Linked DNA regions of Maricaulis maris MCS10. The protein of the gene in region 2 interacts with the protein of the main gene of each other region in a pairwise test. Links are inferred from orthologs where the notes say so. Each region holds a gene or a part of one and is shown on either strand. Other genes may lie near its edges.

Region 1 (6,360 bases), 1.5 Mb from region 2 along the record:
ACCTGGAGATAGACGAGGCCGTTGCGGACACGATTGCGGCGCAGGAGTTCGGCAATGATCTGTTCCAGGGCGGCCCGGGTTCGGGGTGATGGTATCCGCAACTCGCCCAGCGACCGTTGCAAGCGCTGGAAATGCCCGTCCGCATCCAGCAGCTGGCCATTGCGCACACTCCAGACCTCATAGACGGCATCGGCAAATTGGAAACCGCGATCCTCGATATGGATGGCCGCTTCCGAATGCCGATGAAACCTCCCATTTACATAGGCATAGCGCATGAAGTTCCGTCACTTCCTGATGAAGATTGCCCAGACCGCAGCCACCGCCGCGAGGACTTCTAAACGCCCCAAGATCATGGCTGAAATAAGGATCGGCTTGGATTGATCCGGGATTTGCGTCCAGCTGGCCAGCGGTTGCGATTGATCGAGCATGGGGCCGATATTGGCCAGCGATGCCGCCATCGCAATGAAGGCGGTTTCGAAGTCGAGGCCGGTCGCGGTCAGGGCCATTGTGCCAAATCCGATCGCGGCGACAAAGGCGAGCACATAGGACCAGACGCCGACCAGCGCGGTCTCGCGGACACGGCGTCCGCGGAAACTGACCGGGACCACGCTGCGCGGGTCGGACAGGATGGCGAGCTCGGCCCCCATGCGCTTCCACAACAGCAAAATCCGCGACACCTTGATACCGCCCGTCGTCGAGGCTGCGGAGCCTCCGATGAGGACCACGAAGATCGAAGCGGCCAGTGCGGGGATGACACCTCCGCCGGCGGAAAAGCCGCTGGTCGAGACTATGAAGGCGGCGTCGATCACGTCGGAAAAGGGTGCGCCGGGACGCGCCAGGATGAAGAAGGCCGCCAGGCCGATGATCAAGGCTGCGATGCCGGCGATGTCAGGGTCACGCAGCACCGAGCGGTCGCGCAGCACATCCCAGAACAGGGCGATATTGAGCGAACCGACCAGGCAACCGATGACGACCCAGAAGGTCGAGATCGGGCCGATCGTGGCCAGCAGCCCGCCATCCTCGACCGTATAGCCGCTGGTCGAGATGGCGCTCATCGACAGGACCGTGGAATCGAACAGGCCATTGCCGCCGAAGAGGAGACCGAGCCACACCAGCGAGGTCAGGGTCGCATAGACGATGCCGACCCTTTTGGCGGCCAGCGGCAAGTGCGAAAAGACGTCGTCCGAGCGCAAGGTCAGCAGCGCCGATTTGCGGATCGCCGGGACATCGCGGTCAAGCGCAGCAAAAATCCCGATCGCCAGCAGCAAGGTCGCATAGCCGCCCAGCCAGGCCAGGATTGCCCGCCAGAAGATGAGCGAGCGCGGCAACTCATCGGCCGGCAACAAGGTTGCGCCGGTCGTGGTGACGGCTGAGTAGGCCTCAAACACGGCATCGATCGGGTCGAAATAGCCGGTCAGCCAGAACGGCAGCGCGGCCATGGCAGGTGCCGTGATCCAGGACAATAGTGCGAGACCCAGCGCATCAAGTGCGCTGGCTTTCGATCGCAAGCCGCGCGTGGCGCTGAGAATGAAAATACCGGGAATGAAGGCAATCAGTGCCGTGGTGCCGAACAGGGGCGCCAGATGTGTCTCACCGATCGCTGCGGCCACAAAGGCAGCGATCAGCGCGACGCCGGCCAGCAAGACCCACAAGGCGCCAAGCGGCCGGAGGAAGGCGACGGGTGTCATGGCTCAGAAGTATTCGAGGCTGACACGGAAGAGATGCTCGACCTTGGGGATGAGCGCGGTGTTGCAGAACAGCAAGACCCGGTCATTTTCCCGGATCCGGCCCTCATCGCACGGCAGTATCACCTTGTCGCCCCGGACAACGGCCCCCAGGGCAACGCCGTCAGGGAGCTCCAGCTCGTCCAGCGTCTTGCCAACCAGGGGCGATGTGGACAGTGCAATCCCCTCCAGGGCCTCCGCCTGCCCGCCGCCAAGGCTCTGAAGTCCGGTAATCCGGCCGCGACGGATATGCTGCAGGATGGTCGAGACCGTGGTCGCCCGCGGATCGATCAGCACGTCGATTCCCAGTGCGTCGCGAAGCCCCTCAAAGCCACGATCATTGATCAGCGAGAGCGCGCGTTCCGCCCCTTCCCGCTTGGCCATGACCGCCGACAGCATGTTGACCTTGTCGTCATTGGTGACGCACACGACCAGTTCGGCTTCGCGGACACCGGCCTCATGCATCAATTTGGCATCAAGGCCATCGCCATGCAGGACAACGGTTTTCTTGAGGCTTTCCGCAGCCGCTTCGGCTCGGGCCTTGTTGGCCTCGATCAGGCGCACTTTCACGCCACCGGCCCGTTCCAGCGCCCGGGCCACATAGACCCCGATATTGCCCGCCCCGACCACCACCACACGGCGGATCTGTTCCGAACTGCGTCCGAAAATGTCGAGGATGCGCCGGACCTGCCGGCTTTCGGTCACCACATAGACGTCGTCACCCGCCAGGAGCGGGTCATGCATCTTGGGGATGAACAGGGTCTGTTCGCGCTGCACACCGACGACAGCCAGTCGCAGGTCCGGGAATAATTCCATCACTTGCTCGGTCGTCGAACCTGCGACCGGTGAATGCTCGTCCAGGCGCAGTCCCAGCAATTGGACGCGACCACCCGAAAAGACGGCGGTATTGAATGCGCCCGGCGTCTCCACACGCTGCAAAATGGCCCGGCCAACTTCCAGCTCGGGCGAAATCACCACATCCACCGGCATATTACCGGTCGAGAACAAATCGCCCCAGGCCGGGTCGAGATAGTTCTGTGCCCTCACCCGCGCGATCCGGGTCGGCGTGTGAAACAGCGAGTGGGCGACCTGGCAGGCAACCATATTGGTTTCGTCGGAATGGGTGACGGCGACCAGAAGATCGGCCTGACGCGCTCCGGCGCGTTCCAGCACGTCCGGATGCGAGCCGTGACCGACCACACCCTGCACATCAAGGTCGGTGACCACATTGTCGACCAGCTCGGTCGACCAGTCGACGACGGTGACGGAATTGCCCTCACGGGCCAGCGCCCGTGCGATACCGACGCCAACCTGCCCTGCTCCGCAGACTATCGCTTTCATGTCCGATCCATCCGTTCCGCGCTAGACCGCGCCCTCACGTTGAGGGCTGCCCACACCAAGCGATTTCAGTTTGCGATGCAAGGCCGAGCGCTCCATTCCGATGAAAGCGGCCGTGCGTGAAATATTGCCGCCGAAGCGGTCAATCTGTGCCTTGAGGTATTCCCGCTCGAAATTCTCCCGTGCTTCCCGCAAGGACAGGGCGATCATTTTCTCGGCATCATAGCCGACATCCTGATTGTCACGCGTAACGACTTCGGACGGCAGCGAGTCCAGCGTGATCGGTTCATCGAGTGATCCGGTCGCCAGGATCAACAAGCGCTCGATATTGTTACGTAACTGCCTGACATTTCCGGGCCAGCCATGGGCCTGGAGAGCGGCCATGACGTCATCCCCGAACTTGCGCCGCGGCAGGCCGGCAGCGGCGGTCAGGCGCTGGACAAAATGGGCGACCAGAGGCGGAATGTCCTCCCGGCGGTCCGCCAGCGGTGGCACCTGCACCGGAACCACAGCCAGACGGTGATAGAGGTCCTCGCGGAAATCTCCGCCCTGGATCCGGCTGGCGAGGTCCTGTGCGGTCGACGAAATCACCCTCACATTAACCTGTACATCCGCCGCTCCGCCAATTCTGCGGAAGCGTTGCTCGACCAGAAGGCGCAGCAGCTTGCTCTGGGTTTCCCGCGGCATGTCGGCAATCTCGTCGAGATAGAGTGTCCCGCCATGCGCCCGTTCCAGCAGTCCGACATGTTTGACGCTGCCATCCGCGTTTTCGCGGCCAAACAATTCTTCCTCGACGCCCTCTGGCGACATGCCAGGCGCGCTGACCGGCACGAAATCGGCCTCGGCTCGGGGCGAGTTTTCATGAATGAGGCGGGCGACCAATTCCTTGCCGGCGCCGGACGGTCCCCGGATGAGGACGCGGCTATTGGTCGGGGCGACCCGGTCAATCAGCTGGCGGACCTGAACAATCCCGCTGGACTCACCGATCAGGGAGCTCTGAGCCTCGCTGCGGGCCCGCAATTGCGCATTTTCCTGGCGCAAACGGCTGGTTTCCAGGGCGCGCGTGACCGTCAGCAGCAATTTGTCGCTCTTGAACGGTTTTTCCAGGAAGTCATAGGCTCCCTTGCGGATCGCCGCGACCGCGGTTTCGATCGTGCCGTGACCGGAGATCACGATGACCGGCATATTGGCATCGATCGAGCGGAACTCGTCGAGCAGTTCGATACCATCCAGACGGCTGCCCTGCAGCCAGACGTCGAGTATGACCAGGGATGGCTTGCGCGCCCGGATCTCGGCCAGGGCGCCGTCGGCATCAGCTGCTTCGCGGGTCTCATACCCGTCATCTTCCAGCAAGCCGCCGATCAGCTCGCGGATATCCGCCTCATCGTCCACGATCAGAATGTCGCGAGCCATTGATCAGGCCTCCTGTATGCTTTGAAGTTCTTGTTCCGGCAGGTCGGCGAGCGGGAAGATCAGGCGCACGACGGCGCCGCTTCCCGACGCAGGCAGGTCGAGTTCGAGCCGCCCCTTGTGGTCTTCCATCACGCGTTTGACGATCGCCAGGCCCAGCCCGGTCCCCTTCTCGCGCGTGGTCATATAAGGCTCGGTCAGCCGTTCCCGATTGGGTGTCGGCCAACCCAGACCATTGTCTGTCACTTCGATGATCGCGGATCCGTCCCGCTCGGTCAGTTGCACCGATATGGAGCCGGCACCACCGTCCTTTTCCATACGTGCTTCAACGCTTTCCGAAGCATTCTTCAGAATGTTGGCAAGGGCCTGGCTGGACAGTCGCGCGTCACACAGTCCGAGTACGGGCTGATCCGGCTTGTCGAAGGTGACATCAACCGAAGCGGAGGCCACGCGCCGCGCAAACACCGCCGACTTGGTCAGCTCACCCAGCTCCACCGCCTCCACCTTCGGCTGCGGCATGCGGGCAAAGGACGAGAACTCGTCCACCATGCGACCGATATCGCTGACCTGACGGATGATTGTTTCCGTGCACCGGTCAAAGGTCTCGAGGTCGCTGGATATCTCCGCCCGGTATTTGCGCTTGATGCGCTCGGCGGACAGCTGGATCGGTGTCAGCGGGTTCTTGATCTCGTGGGCGATCCGGCGGGCGACCTCCCGCCAGGCTGCATTGCGCTGCGCCGTTACCAGGCGGGTCACATCGTCAAAAGTGATGACCAACCCGGCTTCTTCATCCAATGAGGCCCGCGCAGTGATGTGGCGGATCTGCTCATCCGGCGTCTCAAGGTCTATCTGCGCCTCGGCAACCGAGCCGGGCCGGCGCCGGGCATCGAGGACGAGATCGGCCAGTGCTGGCGTAATGTCTTCAAGGTGGGTCCCGATCCTGTCGTCAGCCCCCGGCGACAGCATGGCGATCGCCGAGCGGTTGATCAGGGTGACCTTGTCATCCTTGTCCAGCCCGATGACACCGGCTCGAACGCCAGCCAGAATGGCTTCAATAAAGGCGCGACGTTGTTCGCTTTCCGCATGGCTCTCGATCAACTCGCGGCGCTGGGTCCGCAATTGCCGGGTCATCCGGTTGAAAGCCCTGGCCAAGGCCGCGATCTCGTCATCGTCGCGGCCCATTTGCACCCGCGCTTCAAGATCACCGCGACGGACACGTTCGGCAGCGGCGACGAGACGGGAAATCGGCGTGACGACCCGTGTGGCCGCGCTCAGTCCCAACCACACCGAGCCAATCAGGATCAGGGCAGCGACCTCGAAATACAGCAGGAAGAAGGTCTGCCGGATCGAGGACTCCTGTTCGTCGGCCCGGCGCAGGGCGACACGGGCTTCCTCCATCTGCCGGAACAAGTCCACATTCATGGGAATGGACACGAACAGATAGGCGTCGTCATAGGCTTCCAGCTGGTGCAATAGTCTGACGACGTCAGCCCCGACTGGCGAGAATTCCGGTGTCGATACGGCGACCCCGCCGTCGCTGGCAAGTTCATAGAGACGCGTCGAAGGCGCCACATAAGGTTCGTTTTCCTGGAACCGCGTCTGGGCCAGTAGATTGCCGCGCCCATCGACTACATAAGCCGCCGAGAAACGCTGTTCCGCCGCCAGCGAGCTCAAACCCCAAATGAATTGGATGCGGCTGGTGCTGAAGGTTTCCACGGCGTCCGGGCGATTCAAGGCTTCGGCCATCGCGGCGAGCTTGTACCCGGCTTCAGTGGTCTCGCGCTCATAGATTTCGCGGGCTACCGTGGCTGTCCCGTCGACCACGGTCGAGATACGCTCGCCAAACCAGTAATCGACGCCGCGGTTCAGGACTGCCCCCAGAAACAAC
Region 2 (7,784 bases):
ATGAGCTGACGGCGCAGGGCGTGCAGGTAACCGGCTTCATCCACCCGCTTCATGTCTGGCGGGAAGAGGCCCTGTTCAGGGCCGGTCGAGGCGAGGACTTCCTGGCCTTCCGCGCCGCGCTCACCGAGACCTTCGCCCGTCATGCCGAGCACGAACCGGTCGGGGCCTGCCTGCCGGGTCCGGCCCGTCAGCTCTACGATTTTTCCGGCTTTCGACCCTTCGCCGCACTGCCGGCACCGGCGGAGGACGCAACCGCTGCCCATCCGACCTTTTACGAGCCTTCCCATTATCTGCCGCATGTCGGCGCAGACATGCTGGCCATCATGGCAGGAGAGACACCCGGGGACGCCCGTGTCACCGGCGAGCGCCTGACGCCACAGACGCTGGCGCGGTCGGACGCGGCGCTGGCCGGACGCCGGGCCGACTGGCTGGCGACGGCCGACGGCGAGACGGTCACGGCGCTGCTCGACGCGGTCATCGCCGGCAATCCGTCAGCCGAGCTGGAAACACCGCAATTTCTCAATCGTGACGATGAAACCAGCGTCACCGACAAGCTGGCGCGCATTGCACCGCGCGCCGCGCGGCGCTAGACGCTGGGACAAACAAGGATGACGCCATGACCGTGCACTATCACAAGGGCGACCTGCCCGCAGACATCGACCTCGGCCCTATTGTCGCGGTCGATACGGAAACTCTCGGCCTGTCCCTCACGCGCGACATGCTGTGCGTGGTCCAGCTTTCGGCCGGTGATGGCGATGCCCATGTCGTACAGATGAACCGGGCCGATTATGACTGCCCCAATCTCAAGCGGGTCCTGGCGGACCCGGCGGTCGAGAAAATCCTGCATTTTGCCCGCTTCGACGTGGCCATGGTCGATAAATATCTCGGCGTGACCATGGCGCCGGTCTTCTGCACCAAGATCGCCTCCAAACTGGTACGCACCTATACCGACCGGCACGGCCTCAAGGATGTGACCCGCGAACTGGTCGGGGCCGAAATGAACAAGCAGCAGCAATCCTCCGACTGGGGCGCCGACGAATTGTCGCCGGCGCAGCTGGATTATGCCGCGTCGGACGTCCTGCACCTGCACAAATTGCGCGAAAAGCTGGGCATGATGCTCGAACGCGAGGGGCGCACGGATCTCGCCAAGGCCTGTTTCGACTTCCTGCCAACCCGCGCGAAGCTGGACCTCGCCGGCTGGCCGGAAATCGACATTTTTGCCCATTCCTGACCTTGGCCGCCTTGAAAAGGCCAGCAAAGGCTGGTCTTTCTGACATGCGGGACTGATGAGAGTGCCCGATCGGATGTGTGTGACCCGGTGACCAGCCTGACCGCTTCTTCTGGCCTTGATGCCTTGCAGTCTCCCGCACCTGTGCGGTGGGAACCCAGGCGCGCGCTTGCTCTCAGCGTTGCGCGCAAACGCACGGCCTTCGTGCGCGGGATGCGGCTCTTCTTTACCGCTGCGGCACTGGCCATCACCGGCCTGCTCGTGGCCCAGCTTGTCCTTGGATCCGGCGGGCCGACGACAGGCGAGACCGAGGCGGTGAGCGAGGATGTCCGTATGACCAACCCGCGCTTTACCGGTCGGGACGAAAACTTGACGCCCTATGTCGTGACCGCCGACACGGCGATCCGCCGGCGTGATGCCGCGGACGGGGTGACCGAGCTGGAACACCCACGCCTCGACTATAACTTTCTCGAGACCGGCACCGACGTGTCCCGGGTGCTTGCGGAATCGGGCCGGTATGACCTGCCGAACCGCATTCTCGACCTCCATTCCGATGTCAACTTCCGGACCCGGGCGGGCTATACCTTCCAGTCCAACCACGCCCGTATCTTCCTGCGCGAGGAGCGCGTGACCGGCGAGGAATCCGTGGAAGGGACAGGCCCGATGGGTACAATCCGGGCCGATAGCTATGAAATCACCGACGGTGGCAATCGGATCGTCTTTTCCGGAAATGTCCGGGCCCGACTGACACAAGACCGCACCGCGCCCACACCGGATGCGACGCCCGAAGAAGGAAATGACTGATGCGCCTGCTAGCAATCTCCCTGTTCGGAATGGCCGCGGCAGCATTGCCGACCACCGCCGCGTCGGCGCAAATCGGGAACTCGTCGCTGCCGTTGGACATCGAAGCCGAAACCTTTGAGGTGCTCGATGCCGAGCGACACATTGTCTGGCTGGGCAATGTCCATGTCGTCCAGGGCGATTCGAGCCTGCAGGCCGATCGGATGGACGTTTACTACACCGGCGAGGGGCCCGGCGGCGGCTGGGGTGATATCGACCGCATCGTCGCCACCGACAATGTCTTCTATATAACACCGGCCCAGCGGGCGCGCGGCGATCGCGGCGTCTATGAGCTGGCCGAGGAAGTGATCACCCTGACCGGCGATGTCGTCATCACACAGGGCGACAATGTCATTACCACCACCCGTTTCGTGAATAATCTGACCACCGGAAACTCCAATTTCGGAGAGGCGGGTACCGGCGAACGCGTGCGCATGGTGCTTCAACCGGCCCGCTCGACCGACACCACGGAATCCTCCGAAGCGGCCGAAACCCCCGAAGGCTGACAGCGCGCCTGCTCACAGGCCTGCGGAACAAGGATACACCGCTTCATGGCGATCACTGAACCCACGCCCCGGACCGAAACCGCATCGGCGGGCGGTCTTGTCGTCGAACAGATCGGCAAGGCCTATCGCAAGCGTCCGGTTGTGAAAGGGGTCTCGGTCTCGCTCCAGCGCGGCGAGGTCGCCGGACTGCTGGGTCCCAATGGCGCCGGCAAAACGACCTGTTTCTACATGATTACCGGGCTGGTCGAAGCCGATTATGGCCGCATCCTGCTGGATGGCGAAGATATCACGCGCCTGCCCATGTATCAGCGCGCCCGGCTGGGTATCGGCTATCTGCCGCAGGAAAAATCGATCTTCCATGGCATGACCGTGGAGCAGAATGTGCTCGCTGTCGCCGAAGTGGTCGAGAAGGACCGCGACGCGCGCCATGCCCTGGTCGACCAGTTGCTGGAAGACCTGCGCATCTCGCACCTGCGCGAAGCTCCGGCACCCTCACTGTCAGGCGGTGAGCGCAGACGCATGGAAATCGCCCGTGCGCTCGCGACCCGCCCCTCCTTCATGCTGCTGGACGAGCCCTTCGCCGGGATCGACCCGCTGGCGATCACCGATATCCGCGACCTGATCCGCTTTTTGAAAGAGCGCGGGATCGGCATCCTGATCACCGACCATAACGTCCGCGAAACTCTTGAAATCACTGACAGAGCCACGATCATTCATGAGGGTGAAGTTCTGTTTGAGGGCTCGCCGGCGGAGATCCGGGCCGACCCCGATGTGCGGCGCGTTTATCTCGGAGAAAGCTTTGGCTGATTAACCTCTGCATGAAACGTACCAAACAGAGGTTCACATGGCCGGATTGATGCAGAAGCTGGATATGCGCCAGGGACAATCCCTGGTGATGACGCCCCAGCTCCAACAAGCCATCAAGCTGTTGCAGCTCTCGAATATCGAGCTTGCCGAGTTCGTCGAAGGCGAGCTGGAACGCAATCCCCTGCTCGAACGCGATGACAGTGGCGAATCGGCCGAATCGCAGCGCGAAGAGGGCCAGGGCGAGCCGCGCGAACTGGAATTGGCGGCACCCTCGGCCGACGCCAATGATTCCATCGATGCCGATGTCGACATGATGCATGGCGATGATTCGAAGTCGGACCTGTCCGGCGTTGACGGGGTCGAGAGCGGCGCCGCCATGGGCGCCGGGTCGGTCTCTGGTCACACATCCGGCGGCAGTCGTGGCCCGGCGAGCGAAGACTATGACGCCATCGCCAACTCCTCGCGCGACATTTCACTGGCCGATCACCTGCATGAGCAATTATCGATGGCGACCGGTGATCCGGTCGACCGCCTGATCGGCGCCCATCTGATCGACCTGGCCGATGATGACGGCTATATGCGTTCGGACCTCGACGAGATCTCGGCCCAGCTGGGTGTCGAACGGGCCCGCGTCGAAGCCGTGCTCGACCTGACCCAGACCTTCGACCCGGCCGGCGTGATGGCCCGTGACCTGCCCGAATGCCTGGCCCTGCAGCTCAAGGACAAGGACCGGCTCGACCCGGCCATGGCGACCCTGCTGGACAATCTCGAGCGCCTCGCCAAGCATGACTATGTCGCCCTGAAATCCCTGTGCGGCGTCGACAGTGAAGATCTCGACGAGATGATCTCCGAGATTCGCGCCCTGACGCCCAAGCCGGGGCATGCCTTCGGCAGCGATTCGACCCGCGCGGTGGAACCCGATGTCTTCATCCGTCAGTCGCCGGACGGCAGCTGGCAGGTCGAGCTGAATTCAGAGACCCTGCCGCGCGTCCTGGTCAATAACAGCTATTTCAATGAAATCTCGGCGGTTGCCAAATCCGAGACCGACAAGACCTTCATCACCGAGTGCTCACAAAATGCCTCCTGGCTGGTCAAGAGCCTCGACCAGCGCGCCCGGACGATTCTCAAGGTGGCGAGTGAAATCGTGCGCCAACAAGACATGTTCCTGGCTCATGGCGTCGCCTATCTGCGCCCGCTCAATCTGAAAACCGTCGCGGATGCCATCGGCATGCACGAATCGACCGTCAGTCGCGTCACCTCGAACAAATACGTCGCCACTGCGCGTGGCATGTTCGAGCTGAAATATTTCTTCACCTCCGCGATTCCGTCCGCCGGTGGCGGGGAGGCCCACTCTGCCGAGGCTGTCCGCCATCGCATCAAGCTGATGATCGGCCAGGAATCGGCCGACGGGGTGCTGTCCGATGACAGTCTGGTCGAACAATTACGGGATGAAGGGATTGAAATCGCCCGCCGGACTGTGGCCAAATACCGGGAGGCGCTCAACATCCCGTCCTCGGTCCAGCGTCGTCGCATGCTAAAACGCGCTGGCTAGGGATCGCTTGAACGAGCGCCCCGGTGGTAAACTTCCACCGAGATCGCGGCCTGCTGGCATCCGGAGAACAGTCATTGACTCCCCCTGCGGCCCGCGACTAGGTTCCGCCCGCTTTCCGAGGAGAGGCGGAACTACACGTCAACGCCTCACGTGCCGGTGAATGGCCGGCGGGAAGGAGCGCATGCATATACAGGTGGTCAGCAAGGGCATCGACGTCAGCGGCGCGCTGCGAGAACAGATTCTCGGGCGCGTGGAAGACGGGGTTGCCAAATACTTCAACCGTCCCGGTGAAGCTTATGTATCGATCTCGCGCGAAGGCACAGGCTTTCGCGTGGAGTGTTCGGTGCATCTGCCATCGGGCGTCATGCTGCAGGCTCACGGCGAAGCCGACGACGCCTACAAGGCAGCGGAAAATACCATGGAGCGCCTGGAGAAGCGCCTCCGCCGCTACAAGCGGAAATTGAAGAACCACCACAATGACAACAAGGCCGAACTTCCGGCCGAAAGTCTTCCGATCGTCGTCCTCAAGGGCATGCGCGACACGCATGTCGATGACGAGGATTTCGACGATGAAGACACGAGTGGTGCACCGCTCAATGGTGCCCCTGAGCCGATCGTCATCGCGGAACAGGTCGGAGAAGTCCGGACCCTGACCGTGGGCATGGCATCGCTGGAACTGGATGCGGCGGATTCGCCCTTCCTGATGTTCCGCAACGCCGCCAATGGCGGTCTCAATATCGTCTACCGGCGTCCGGACGGCCATATCGGTTGGCTGAACCCGGCGCGGGAAGACCGCTCAGAGCCAGCCTAGGAGCGCGTGGTCGTACAATGGCGTTAGCTGATTTGATCCCCAATGCGGGAATAAGCATTGATTTGGGTGCGTCCAGCCGGAAACAGGCCCTTCAGGCCATGTCCGAACTGGCCGCCACGGTTACGGGACAGGCGTCCCGAACCGTTTTCGATGCCGTGCTTCAGCGCGAACGCCTCGGCTCCACCGGAGTCGGACAGGGTGTTGCCATTCCCCATGCCCGCCTGAGCGGGATGGATGAGGTGGTCGGCATTTTTGCCCGGCTCCGGACGCCGGTCGACTTCGAGTCGATCGACGGTCGGCCCGCCGATCTGATCTTCATGCTGCTGGCACCTGAAAACGCCGGCGCCGAACACCTCAAGGCGCTGGCCCGGGTGTCACGCCTTCTGCGCCGGGAAGATGTCCGGCAGCGCCTGCGTGCGGCTCCCAACGCCGATGCCGTACACGCGGTCCTGGCCGGCGAACCGGCCTCGGACGCCGCCTGAAGCTGGCCCGCCTGAACAGGGCGCTCATCACAGGTTCAGCCAGACCCTGCTTTCCTGCACCTCCCATTGTCAGGAGACCGGGCATGCTGCGCGTCTGTCTACTGGCCGGAATCATGGCGCTCACGGGCGCCACGGCATCGGCCCAAACCCCACCCCCAAGCCTGCGTGAGCAAGCCGAAGCCGGCGACCCCGTCGCCGCGTTCGAATTCGGCTATTCATTGACCTTTCCCGAAGATGGCGAACCCGACACGGTGACCGGCCGCTACTGGCTGGTCCAAGCCGCCAATGCCGGGCATCAACCGGCCAATCACATGCTGGGCGTCGTCTATCGCGATGGATTCGGCGTCGCGGCAGATATTGATCGGGCACGGGCCTTCTTTGAGCTCGCCTGGCAGGCCGGTGACACCGTCGCCGGCCACGACCTCGCCGAACTGATCCTCTACGACTATGGCGACGAACGCGATGTGGCTGTCGAGATCCTGGAAGCCATCCTGGGCGATGTGGATGCCGGTCCGGCGGCCAGCCTCACGCTTGCGGAAACCCTGATGTTCGACGGAGATGGCGAGGCCGACGCGGTGCGAGCAGTGACCCTGGCGCGGGACGCACTTGATCGCGATGGTGAACTCTATCGCGCCCACTATCTGCTGGGTATCGGGGCCGCAGAAGGCTTGTCAGGACCGGTTGACCAGGCCGCCGCCCGCCTTGCCTGGGAAGCCGGGTCCGCTGCCGGTGACACACTGGCTCTGATCGCCCTCGCAGACAGCTGGCTGGACCCGGACTGGGGCGTCAATGACCGCGGCGAGGCTATGGCACTATACGCCCTGGCCGGCGAACTGGGGGACGATCAGGCAGCCGCAATGGCCGCTGAACTGGTCGATGACCTCGATGAGGCGGAAACAGAACGCGCGGACCTGCGCCGTCGGGCCTGGGAAAACCGCATGGGCTGGGAGCCATTGCCCGAATAGTGGTCCGCCTGTCCGGGCCGGACACGAAAAAACCCCGCCGGTAACCGGCGGGGTTTGATCTTGGTGGAGCCAGACGGAATCGAACCGACGACCTCTTGCATGCCATGCAAGCGCTCTCCCAACTGAGCTATGGCCCCGAAACTCGGGTCACCGCGGGCGAATGGGTATATGCTCGGGGCGAGAGGCGCGGAACCTAGTCCCGGTTTTCACCGGGATCAAGCCTCTTTTGCGCAGCAAATGCAGCGCAGATGCAGAGGCCTAATTGTCCTCGTCCTTGTCGATGTTGAAGTCGCCGAAATCATCGTCCTCATCATCATCGATCAGGACGCCGGTATCGTCGCCATCATCATCATCGTCGGCATCATCATCAACGCCGTCTTCGCCGAAACCGTCGGGAAGGTCGTCGCTCAGACCTGATGCGCCGTCGTCATCATCATCGTCGTCATCGTCATCATCCCCGGCCGGCTTGCGGGCGAGCGTGTCGGCATCGACTTCGGGCGTATCATCCGCCTCGTCGCCATAACCGTCCTCTTCGTCTGTCTTCACAGACTTTTTCGGCGAATCATCCTCTTCGGCGGCTTCGAGTTTGGCCT

The links.
Region 1: the proteins of ptsN (region 2) and trkA interact in binary tests that used the Escherichia coli proteins (3 or more experiments, as listed by UniProt). The link is inferred for Maricaulis maris MCS10 from one-to-one orthologs.

Annotation. Positions count from the first base shown.
Region 1 is NC_008347.1:1,581,821-1,588,180, reverse strand. Bases 879-3,704 are described here. They hold trkA (Trk system potassium transporter TrkA), read right to left. Parts: upstream 3,066-3,704; coding sequence 1,692-3,065; downstream 879-1,691. Other genes in these bases: MMAR10_RS07490 (sigma-54-dependent transcriptional regulator), read right to left, coding at 3,087-3,704; MMAR10_RS07500 (potassium transporter TrkG), read right to left, coding at 879-1,688. Also shown: MMAR10_RS07505 (D-amino-acid transaminase), read right to left, coding at 1-275; more of MMAR10_RS07500, read right to left, coding at 285-878; more of MMAR10_RS07490, read right to left, coding at 3,705-4,475; MMAR10_RS07485 (sensor histidine kinase), read right to left, coding at 4,479-6,360. UniProt on the Escherichia coli protein: Part of the constitutive potassium transport systems TrkG and TrkH. May regulate the transport activity of TrkG and TrkH systems. Binds to NAD(+) and NADH.
Region 2 is NC_008347.1:104,436-112,219, reverse strand. Bases 4,595-7,493 are described here. They hold ptsN (PTS IIA-like nitrogen regulatory protein PtsN), read left to right. Parts: upstream 4,595-5,761; coding sequence 5,762-6,226; downstream 6,227-7,493. Other genes in these bases: MMAR10_RS00535 (FYDLN acid domain-containing protein), read right to left, coding at 7,450-7,493; MMAR10_RS00545 (tetratricopeptide repeat protein), read left to right, coding at 6,310-7,191; hpf (ribosome hibernation-promoting factor, HPF/YfiA family), read left to right, coding at 5,115-5,744; rpoN (RNA polymerase factor sigma-54), read left to right, coding at 4,595-4,933. Also shown: MMAR10_RS00585 (hypothetical protein), read left to right, coding at 1-590; MMAR10_RS00580 (ribonuclease D), read left to right, coding at 617-1,231; LPS export ABC transporter periplasmic protein LptC, read left to right, coding at 1,442-2,032; MMAR10_RS00570 (LptA/OstA family protein), read left to right, coding at 2,032-2,574; lptB (LPS export ABC transporter ATP-binding protein), read left to right, coding at 2,620-3,381; more of rpoN, read left to right, coding at 3,419-4,594; more of MMAR10_RS00535, read right to left, coding at 7,494-7,784. UniProt on the Escherichia coli protein: Seems to have a role in regulating nitrogen assimilation.